2 regions of the Vibrio sp. EA2 genome follow, and region 2 is predicted to be linked to the other one. Evidence: predicted binding sites of a transcription regulator. Region 2 holds the regulator's gene; the other holds the start of a gene.
What was found. Region 2 encodes PurR, which represses purine synthesis genes. Its sites were predicted from a motif close to TNANGNAAACGTTTNCNTNA; they were not measured.
Positions count from the first base shown of each region.

Region 1: the regulator PurR is predicted to act here: its motif matches at 2,903-2,922, upstream of RXX31_RS17310 (NupC/NupG family nucleoside CNT transporter).

Region 1 covers NZ_JAWLID010000009.1:85,080-90,427, reverse strand. Annotated here, with positions in the region: gene minC (septum site-determining protein MinC) at 1-303, opposite strand, end outside; gene RXX31_RS17325 (YcgL domain-containing protein) at 501-785, shown strand; gene RXX31_RS17320 (lytic murein transglycosylase) at 830-1,801, shown strand; gene RXX31_RS17315 (LysR family transcriptional regulator) at 1,875-2,822, shown strand; gene RXX31_RS17310 (NupC/NupG family nucleoside CNT transporter) at 3,063-4,262, shown strand; gene folD (bifunctional methylenetetrahydrofolate dehydrogenase/methenyltetrahydrofolate cyclohydrolase FolD) at 4,339-5,199, opposite strand.
Region 2 covers NZ_JAWLID010000002.1:137,816-143,163, reverse strand. Annotated here, with positions in the region: gene elyC (envelope biogenesis factor ElyC) at 1-642, shown strand, start outside; gene torR (two-component system response regulator TorR) at 733-1,443, opposite strand; gene torD (molecular chaperone TorD) at 1,708-2,355, shown strand; gene purR (HTH-type transcriptional repressor PurR) at 2,786-3,790, shown strand; cyclic di-GMP riboswitch class I at 4,059-4,147, shown strand; gene RXX31_RS04965 (TfoX/Sxy family DNA transformation protein) at 4,264-4,854, shown strand; gene RXX31_RS04960 (TVP38/TMEM64 family protein) at 5,036-5,348, shown strand, end outside.

The sequences.
Region 1 (5,348 bases), on a different contig from region 2:
TTTGCTTGCAGACATAATCGCAAAGCCCGCTGCAGAAGCAAGGTTTTGTACACGTTTGTCTTTGCAACCCGCAACACCAACCGGAATAAACCCCGCATCGGCAATGCCTTGCTTGAGTTTAGGGAAATCAATGTCGCCTTCGACTTTTGCTATATTGATAACCAAAGGTGCCGATGCAAAGAAAGAAGGTGCCTGAGACACTTTTTCTTGCAAAAATTCGATAGTTTTTTCTATCTTGCTGTCAGAAAGGTGTAAAACTGACAAAGTAAAGCTGCTACCTTTAAGGTCTGGTGAATGGGTCATCGTGGACTTGTTGCCTCTGTTGAAAGAGCGTTGCCTTAAACTAGGTCTATCATGTTATATTCCATCTTTTGGCGCAGCAAGTTCTCTAGCAAGCAATTCGGTGAATTAATCTCAAATTTGCTATTAAGTTTGCGGCAATTTTACGTTTCCAACTAAATCCGTACATAAAACGGGTAAATCAGCATAAAAGGCGTGTCATGCTTTGTTCTATTTATAAAAGCTCTAAAAAAGAAGGTACTTATCTCTATATTCCGAAAAAGGATGATTTTTCACAGGTTCCTGACACCTTGATGCAGATGTTCGGTAAGCCTATCGCTGTCATGACGATTAAACTTGATGGTCGTACATTGGCACAGGTGGATATCGAAAAAGTGAAAGTCTCGTTGCAGAATGACGGCTTCTTCCTTCAAGTTCCGCCACCACCGGAAAACCTATTAGAAAAATATAAAGAACAAAAAGCTCAGCAAAAAGACGAAAAATAATCGCGTGTCTTGCTGAGACTTCTGCCTTGCTCAAGGAGGGCAATATGAAAAAAATACTGGCTACACTGCTTAGCGTTGGCATGTGTGCCTCAGCCTTTGCAAGTAGCGAAGGTTTTGAGGAATACTTAGATAAGTTGCGTGCCGAAGCGCGTGCTCAAGGCATCTCCGAGCAAGTAATCAGCGCGGCATTCGCCAATGTGGAATATAAGCCACGAGCGGTGAAAGCAGACCGAAACCAACCAGAGAAAAAACTGACGCTGGATGAGTACATTCCTCGTGCAGTCCCAGAGTGGAAGGTTAAGCAAGCGAAAGAATTATACAAAGCACACTATACGGAGCTTAAACGCATTGGTGATGCCTTCGGCGTTCAGCCACGTTTTATAGTTGCCTTGTGGGGTGTGGAAAGTAATTTCGGTAAATTTACCGGTAATTTCCGCGTGATAGATGCGCTTTCTACCATGGCATTTGAAGGTCGCCGTGAAGAGTTCTTCCGTAAAGAAACCATGGCTGCCCTTCAGATTCTGGATCAAGGCCATATTGAACTTGAGAATTTCAAAGGCTCTTGGGCAGGCGCGATGGGGCAATGTCAGTTTATGCCAAGCTCCTTCCTGCGTTTTGCGGCCGATGGCAATGGCGACGGCAAGAAAGACATCTGGCAAACCAAAGCGGACGTGTTTGCTTCAACCGCTAACTACCTGAGCAAGTCTGGATGGGATGATAAGTACACTTGGGGACGTCAGGTCAAAGTTCCAAGAGGTATTGACCATAACTTGGAAGGTCGAACCGAAGAGAAAGGTAAGTACCTGCAAGAGTGGAGCAAATTAGGTATTACCAAGTTTGATGGTAGCCCGTTACCTAAACTGGACGACGATATCAAAGCTTGGCTGATTATGCCTGACGATGAAAACGGTCGGACTTATCTGGTTTACAATAACTACAATGTGTTGATGAAGTGGAATCGCTCTTACTACTTCGCGCTTGCTGTTAGCCACTTAGCTGATCGCATCACATACTAGTTCCTGAATAAATAATCATTGTTAAGGGCTCTTCGGAGCCCTTTGTTTTTCTGTATTTAAATCGAGGTAATTTGTGTTATCTGAACGTGCTGCGCAAATGGTCATCTTCTCTGCATTGATCAAACATAAAAGCTTCACGGCGGCAGCAAAAAGCCTCGGCGTATCCGTTTCTCACGTCAGTAAGCAGCTTAGCCAGTTAGAGGACTCTCTTGGTATCAAGTTGGTCCAACGCACCACGCGAAGTTTTACCCCAACAGAAGCAGGCAAGACCTTTTTTCATCACTGTGAGCAGGTGGTCCAGGCTGTCAGCAGTGCAACGCTGGAAATGGAAAGTCAGAGAGATGAAGTGGCTGGGTTAGTTCGTTTAGGCATATCGCAATCCTTCGGCACGTTACATATCATCCCTGCCATTCAGGAGTTAAGGGAACGGTACCCTCAGCTTGAGGTTGAAGTTCACTTGTTTGACTACAAGGTAGACATGTTGGCAGAAGGACTGGATCTTTGGGTGACGAACAATGAACACTTGCCCGAGGGTTACATCGCGCAGCGGCTGACAGATTGCCAGTTTGTTGTCGCGGCTTCACCGGATTACTTGCTAAAACACGATAAGCCAACAGAACCGAACGATTTATCTTTGCACAACTGCCTGATTTACAGAAGTTGGGAGCGTGATTACACCGGATGGGCATTTACCAAAGACCATCAGGAACTCAACGTGAAAGTTTCTGGTAATTATTCCGTCGATTTGGCAGAGGCCGTTCGTGACGCCGCGATTGCAGGGTGGGGCATAGCTTACCTTGCGACGTATTTGTTAGGAGATGAATTCAGAACCGGTAAGCTGATTCAATTGCTACCAGACTGGAAGGCCAGCCAGTCGATGCCATTCTATGCGGTTTATCCGAGCCGACAGCATATGCCAAAAAAAATATCGGCGGTGATCAACTTTATAAAACAGAAGATTGGCAACCCGTGTCATTGGGACCAAAGATTAGCGCCGTATATCTCCATTCCCAAGTCATGATGAATGTACACATAAGGTGACTTTTGTCACAAAATTTTTTCTTAATTCATAAACAATTTTTCCATATGGAAATAATAATAAAAAGCAAACGTTTATCATTAGTAAATTCAGTGGCTTAATGTTTAGTTTAAATATTGACCACTGAAACTTTTCACACTGTTAACAACCTCAAGTTGCAGCATTTTGAGTCCGCTATACAATCCGACGCCTTTACCATTCCCCTTCTGTCGGACCCAATTTATGAACTCACTTATTGGTATCGTAGCCATACTCTTCGTAGCATGGCTACTTTCTACAAATAGAAAAAATATAAAGCTCAGAACCGTCTCACTTGCTTTTGCCTTACAGGTATTGTTCGCATTATTGGTTCTGTATGTGCCAGCGGGGCGAGACGCTCTAAATTCAGTGAGCAGCGTAGTATCGAACTTAATCAACTATGGTCAGGAAGGCATTGCGTTTTTATTCGGCAATTTGGCGACAGGCGGATTCACTTTCGCTATCAATGTACTGGGGATTATTGTCTTCTTCTCTTCTCTTATCGCTAGCCTTTATCACATTGGTGTGATGCCAAGAATGATTAACTTTATCGGTGGTGGTATCCAAAAGCTGTTAGGCATTGGTCGTGCTGAATCTTTATCTGCTACAGCCAATATCTTTGTTGGTACGATTGAAGCGCCATTAATGGTCAAGCCTTACCTAAAGCACATGACGGATTCTCAGTTCTTTGCAGTAATGACTGGTGGTCTGGCGTCGGTTGCTGGTGGTACGTTGGTAGGCTATGCATCATTAGGCGTTGATTTAAATTACCTTATCGCGGCAGCGTTTATGTCTGCACCAGCGGGCTTGTTGATGGCTAAGATTCTGATGCCGGAAGACGCTAACCAAGCTGAGGAAATCGATCTTAACCAAGTTGAAATCCCACGAGCAACCAATGTGGTTGAAGCATTGGCAGATGGCGCGATGGCGGGTGTTCGTATCGCGGTTGCCGTTGGTGGCACGCTGTTGGCTTTCATCAGTGTGATTGCATTGCTTAACGGTATTTTGGGATGGTTTGGCGATCTTATCGGCACGCCATTAAGCTTCGAACTCGTTTTGGGCTACGTATTTGCGCCAGTTGCGTGGCTGTTAGGTGTGCCATGGGCAGAGGCGATCACGGCAGGTTCTCTGATCGGTAATAAGATCGTGGTGAATGAATTCGTTGCTTTCATCCAACTTGCAGAAGTGAAATCTGAACTCAGTGCTCATTCTCAAGCGATCGTGACGTTTGCACTGTGTGGTTTTGCGAATATCTCAAGTATGGCGATGCTTATTGGTGGCTTAGGTTCACTGGTACCAGAGAAGCGTGCCTTTGTTTCTAAGCATGGGTTCCGAGCAATTATCGCTGGTGTGATGGCGAACTTAATGAGCGCATCCATCGCTGGTGTGATTTTGAGTCTGTAAACACGAACATCTGATTCGCTCAAGTAGAAAAAAGGCTCCTTATCCAGGAGCCTTTTTCGTACTTAGTATTCTGTCATTACTTGTCAGTATGGAACTGCTCACAAGCCAGCATGGTATTTTCAATCAGGCTTGCCACTGTCATTGGGCCAACGCCCCCCGGTACTGGGGTAATAAAGCTCGCGCTTTCACGTGCTTTATCGTATTCCACGTCGCCAACTAACTTACCAGAGTCAAGACGGTTGATACCCACATCGACAACCACAGCGCCTTTCTTAATCCATTCGCCAGGAATGAAGTTTGGTTTACCCACTGCGACAACAACGACGTCTGCTTGACGAACGTAGCTCTCTAGGTCTTTGGTAAAGCGGTGGCAGGTTGTCGTTGTGCAGCCAGCTAGCAGAAGCTCAAGTGTCATTGGACGACCAACGATGTTTGAAGCGCCAACCACAACGGCGTGTTTACCACGAAGATTAATATTGTAGCGGTCGAGCAGGGTAATAATACCTTTTGGCGTACAAGAGCGCAGTTTAGGGATACGCTGAGCCAGGCGACCTACGTTGTAAGGGTGGAAGCCATCAACGTCTTTTTCTGGATGAATACGCTCTAAAACGTGAGTACTATCAATACCAGCTGGAAGCGGAAGCTGAACTAAAATACCATCAATTTCGTTGTCATTATTTAACTCATCGATCAACGTTAGCAATTCTGCTTCAGTGGTTGATGCAGGAAGGTCAAAAGACTTGGATACAAAACCCACTTCTTCACAAGCGCGGCGCTTACTGCCAACGTAAACTTGAGAAGCAGGGTCTTCACCAACTAGAACAACTGCAAGGCCAGGGGCACGTAATCCCGCTTCAACGCGAGCTTTTACACGTGCTGCAACTTCAGAACGAACAGTTTGGGAAATAAGGGTCCCGTCTATATTTTGAGCAGTCATGACTTTCCTTATAAATTTAGAAGGCAAATAATCTGCGCGCATTGTCGCAGAATTTCTATTTAACATCCATACGCAAACGTTTGCTCCGAGGTGTTTTTGAGCATCCACTGCTTCACTGACCTTTTTTTAGGCATTCAGATCATAATGTT
Region 2 (5,348 bases):
ATTTTTCTTGTTGCCTTCCAGCCTGTTTCAACCAAGCTTCTTATGCCACTGGAACGCGAGCATAAAGCGTTTCTTCCCGTTTCCGGAACCATCGACTACGTAATGGTGTTAGGCAATGGCCATGTTATCGATGACGAAATTCCACCGACTTCCCAGTTAAGTCGTGCCGCACTGATGCGTTTAACCGAGGGAATCCGGATTTTACGTATGTATCCTGGGGCCAAATTAATTTTGTCTGGCTATGATGGTGGCTCTGAAATCAGCCATGCGCGTATGATGGCGAACGTGGCTCTGGCGCTCGGTGTGGCGAAATCCGATATTATTTTACTGGAAGATGCGAAAGATACCTGGGAAGAAGCTCGTCAGGCTGCAGCGTTTGTTCAGCAAAAGGAAATTGTTTTGGTTACCTCCGCCAGCCATATGAGCCGGGCGCTGTATGAATTTAACGCAGCAGGAATTAAACCCATCCCGGCGCCGACAAACTTCCTAGCCATCGAAGATGTTAATCAACCTTGGGACAAATACTCACCGAAAGCGCGTTACTTAGAGCAAACCGAATTATTCTGGCATGAGTATCTTGGCAGTATCTGGCAACGCTTGCGTGATACGGTAGGACAAACGCCGATGGTCGAGCCTCAATAGCGGATGCTTTGAGTGGATGACAGAAGGTCATTTAACGGAACAAAAAGGAGAGCAACGGCTCTCCTTTTTGTTGTGCTTGTGTTTTGAGTATTAATCACCAGCAAACATATAGCCTTCCCCATGAACGGTAACAAAGATTTGCGGGTTCTTAGGGTCAAATTCCATCTTCGCACGCATGCGTCTAATTAAGACGTCAATTGTGCGGTCATTTGGCGCATCCACACGATGGCTGATCATATTCAGAATTCGTTCCCGACTCAGCACCTGATTCGGGTACGAAGACAACGCAACCAATAGCTCGTACTCCGCCTTGGTCAGTTTGACCGGCTCACCGTTGCGGCTCAACGCTCGACGTTGAATATCAAACGTCCACTCGCCAAAACGGACAATATGCTGTTCGTTAGTTTCGTTCACTTTGTTTGAGCCATTGCGTGCATTCGAAATACGCCACAATAAGTTTTTAACGCGAACTAATAATTCTCTGAGTTCAAAAGGTTTGGTGACATAGTCGTCCGCCCCCATTTCCAGACCAACGATTTTGTCGATGCTATCCGTGCGTCCTGTCACTAATATGATACCAATATCCGATTGGCTACGTAATTCACGCGTAAGCATCAGGCCGTCTTCACCCGGCAAGTTAATATCCAACATGATAAGGTCAACGTCACCAGCTTGCAGCACTTCACGCATTTGCATGCCGCTTTCGGCCTCACTGACTGTGTACCCTTCATTTTGGAAATAACCCGCCAGCTTACTGCGAGTTACAACATCATCTTCTACGACTAATACGTGATAGCTCATTTACACCACTTTCTGTCATTTATTATTCGAGATGTATTCTATTCATAACTATTAACATTTCTAGTCATGGGCGGGCTAAAAAGCAAGATTTAATGATTTTGTTGATTCAAAACAAGCTTACTGAACCCTGTTAATAAATGGACATATTTCTCTATAAAACATCATAGTTATAGTTACTGCTGTTCATTTTAATTGATTACACTTAAGGGACATCTGAATTTGATTTTGTGGTGCCAGAAACAGAGCATCATTCAGGAGCCTAAAATGCAAGAAGTGAAAGCTTTTAATGAAAAACGCGCCGAGATCTACTGGTGGTTTTCTAGCTTATTCGCTAAAGAACTGACAGCCAAAGAATTGGAGGCTTACCATAGTGTCGAAATTCGTAGCTTTTTGGCGGGCTTAGGTGAAAATGAATCTCTCAAACCCGCAATTGATCGCCTTGTTGACGCGTTGAATCGCTTACAAGACCGTGAAGATGCGCAACTAGAGCTTGCTGCTGATTTTTGTGAGCTGTTCTTAAAGACAGAAAAGTACGGCGCACTTCCTTACGCTTCGATGTATATCGGCGAATCAGGTTTGCTCAATGACAAGCCAGCAGAAGAGATGGAAAGATTGATGGCGGAGTTTGGTGTCCAAGTTGACGACAGCCTGAAGGAACCCGCCGACCATTTAGCGGTAGAGCTCGACTTCTTAGGTAATATGATCATTCGCTCTAATGAGTTTGAACAAGAAAAACACATGGAAGAAGCCTTCCTAAAACAAAATGAATTCATCCAAGGCCAACTCATGTCCTGGTTACCACAGTTCGCACAAAAATGTCAGCAACTGGATGAATTTGGCTTCTATGCCAGTGTCTCGCAACTATTAATTGCATTTTGTAAACTGGACAGCGCTTACCTTCTTGGTGAATAATTGCCGCCTATTTTAGGGAGCCTGTCGATGAGGTTCCCTATATTTTATTCGTTAACGATTAAAATTGTTCCGAGCGCTCGCTTTTTAGCAATCAAAATGTGACTTCCGAGACACAAAACCATTGCTGAAATTATTGCCAGCCTGCCCGCATAGGGCTAAAATGTGAACGCAAACGATTAAATATGATTTTATGTAAACCGCTGAAATAAAGCGGTTTTTGTGTTTTCTTAATAGGTTGTTGACCTTTCTGCACTCAGTTGAAGAAAGTTGCTTTATCAACCGCTGTTGCTACTTACCCTCTACCGACTTCGGAGTAACCACTGCTAAACATACTCAGCGCCATTAATTTTGTTGCGCTAAGTTTACACAAGACACGCAGCACAAGGTTTAGTCCCTCGGTATATTAGTAGCTCGATACAGGACACCATTTATGGCCACTATAAAAGACGTCGCTCGATTAGCCGGCGTTTCTACCACAACAGTTTCGCACGTTATCAACAAAACGCGTTTTGTTGCAGAAGCAACGCAAGAAAAAGTAATGAAAGCTGTTGATGAGCTTAACTATGCACCAAGTGCGGTAGCTCGTAGCTTGAAATGTAACTCAACTCGGACTATCGGTATGTTGGTAACGCAATCTACCAACCTATTCTTCTCCGAAGTCATCGATGGTGTAGAGAGTTACTGTTACCGACAAGGCTACACACTAATCCTGTGTAACACTGGTGGTATCTATGAAAAGCAAAGAGATTACATCCGCATGCTCGCAGAAAAGCGTGTAGATGGCATTCTGGTGATGTGTTCCGACTTGACCGAAGAACTTAAACAAATGCTCGATCGCCATTCTGATATCCCAAAAGTTGTTATGGATTGGGGCCCAGAGAGCTCCCAAGCCGATAAAATTATGGACAACTCAGAAGAAGGTGGATATATCGCGACTAAGTACCTGATTGATAATGGTCATACCGATATTGCTTGCTTGAGTGGCCACTTTGAGAAACTCGCATGCCAAGAGCGTATCGCTGGATTCCGCCGCGCCATGGCAGAAGCGAATTTACCGGTAAACGAGGACTGGATTCTTGAAGGTAACTTTGAATGTGATACCGCTGTTTTGGTCGCAGACAAAATTACTGCCATGGAAAAACGTCCAACGGCCGTATTCTGTTTCAATGACACCATGGCGCTCGGTTTGATGAGCCGTTTACAACAAAATGGTATCAAGATTCCAGAAGAGATATCTGTCGTCGGTTACGACAACATCGAGTTGGCAGAGTATTTCTCGCCACCACTGACAACGATCCACCAACCGAAGCGGCGTGTCGGTAAAAATGCTTTTGAGATTCTACTTGAACGTATTAAAGACAAAGAGCACGAGAAACGCATTTTTGAAATGCAGCCAGAGTTGGTCATTCGAAATACGGTCAAAAAACTCAATTAATTACTAATAAGCGCTCGCCAGAGCGCTTATTTTTCACGTTAAAAATTATCTTTTTTCGTCGTTTGTGTTCACTACAATCAATAAACATTTTATAAGTTGCTGTTTTGTATAAACACGAGCTCCCTCACATAGCCTTACAACCTGTGCTCAGTCTTCAATCTCAATTATGAAACCACAACCATAATATAAGGGCGTTTTACTGAAGCAACATCACATTTTGATCTCTGAAACGTGATGTTAATTCAAGATAAAAAGTATTCTCTACGTGTCACGCACAGGGCAAACCATCCGAAAGGATGGGACGCAAAGCTTCCGGCCTTAACCATGTTTCTAATGGAAGGTAGCGGGGTTACCGATGGCAAATATGCGTATAATGAGTTTACTCTATAATGACATTGTTCCTGCATGTATTTGCTATTCTCTCGGACCTGACTTTTGGTGGCGTAATATTAATTACACCGAGATAACACATAATGGATAAACCGATACTCAAAGATTCTATGAAGCTATTTGAGGCACTTGGTACGATCAAGTCGCGCTCAATGTTTGGTGGCTTCGGACTTTTCGCTGATGAAACGATGTTTGCACTGGTTGTAAATGATCAACTTCATATACGAGCAGACCAACAAACTTCATCTAACTTCGAGAAGCAAGGACTAAAACCGTACGTTTATAAAAAACGTGGTTTTCCGGTCGTTACTAAATACTATGCGATTTCCAACGACTTATGGGAATCCAGTGAACGCTTGATAGAAGTCGCGAAGAAGTCTTTAGAACAAGCCAATTTAGAAAAAAAGCAACAAGCCAGTAGTAAACCTGACAGGTTAAAAGATCTGCCAAATTTACGACTAGCCACAGAACGAATGCTTAAGAAAGCTGGCATTAAATCAGTTGAACAACTTGAAGAAGCTGGCGCACTAGGTGCTTACAAGGCGATACGTGACTCGCACTCTGCAAAAGTAAGCATTGAGCTGCTGTGGGCTTTAGAAGGGGCAATAAATGGCACTCATTGGAGCGTCGTTCCCCAATCTCGCAGAGAAGAGCTAAAAAGTGCGCTTTCTTAACCAGCAGAGACAAATCTTTACGATGTATTTAAACCGCAGCTCTAGCCGCGGTTTTTTTTGAAATTTTTTCCGGCCTCAACCTGTCTATAAGTCTGTATATCAAATAATTGATAACGAGTACCCTATTTCTAATGGTATCTGTTAAATTCTTAGGGCAAGGCTGTCCTTCCGGAGTACAACAATGAATAAAAAACTGGTTTTTGGGTTGATACTGCTCTTAACGATAATTTTGTTAGCCGTTAACTTTAGCCAGTACTTCACTTTAGATAACGCCAAAGCGCAACAAGAAGCGCTCAACACCTATATTAGTGAAAGGTTTGTCGTTGCTATTACGCTCTATTTCATCGCTTATATCGCGATCACGGCGTTTTCTATTCCCGGCGCAGCCGTCGTCACTTTATTAGCTGCTGCCCTATTTGGCTTCTGGGCGAGCTTAGTTCTTGTCTCCTTTGCCAGTACTATCGGTGCGACGTTAGCTTTCCTGAGCAGCCGTT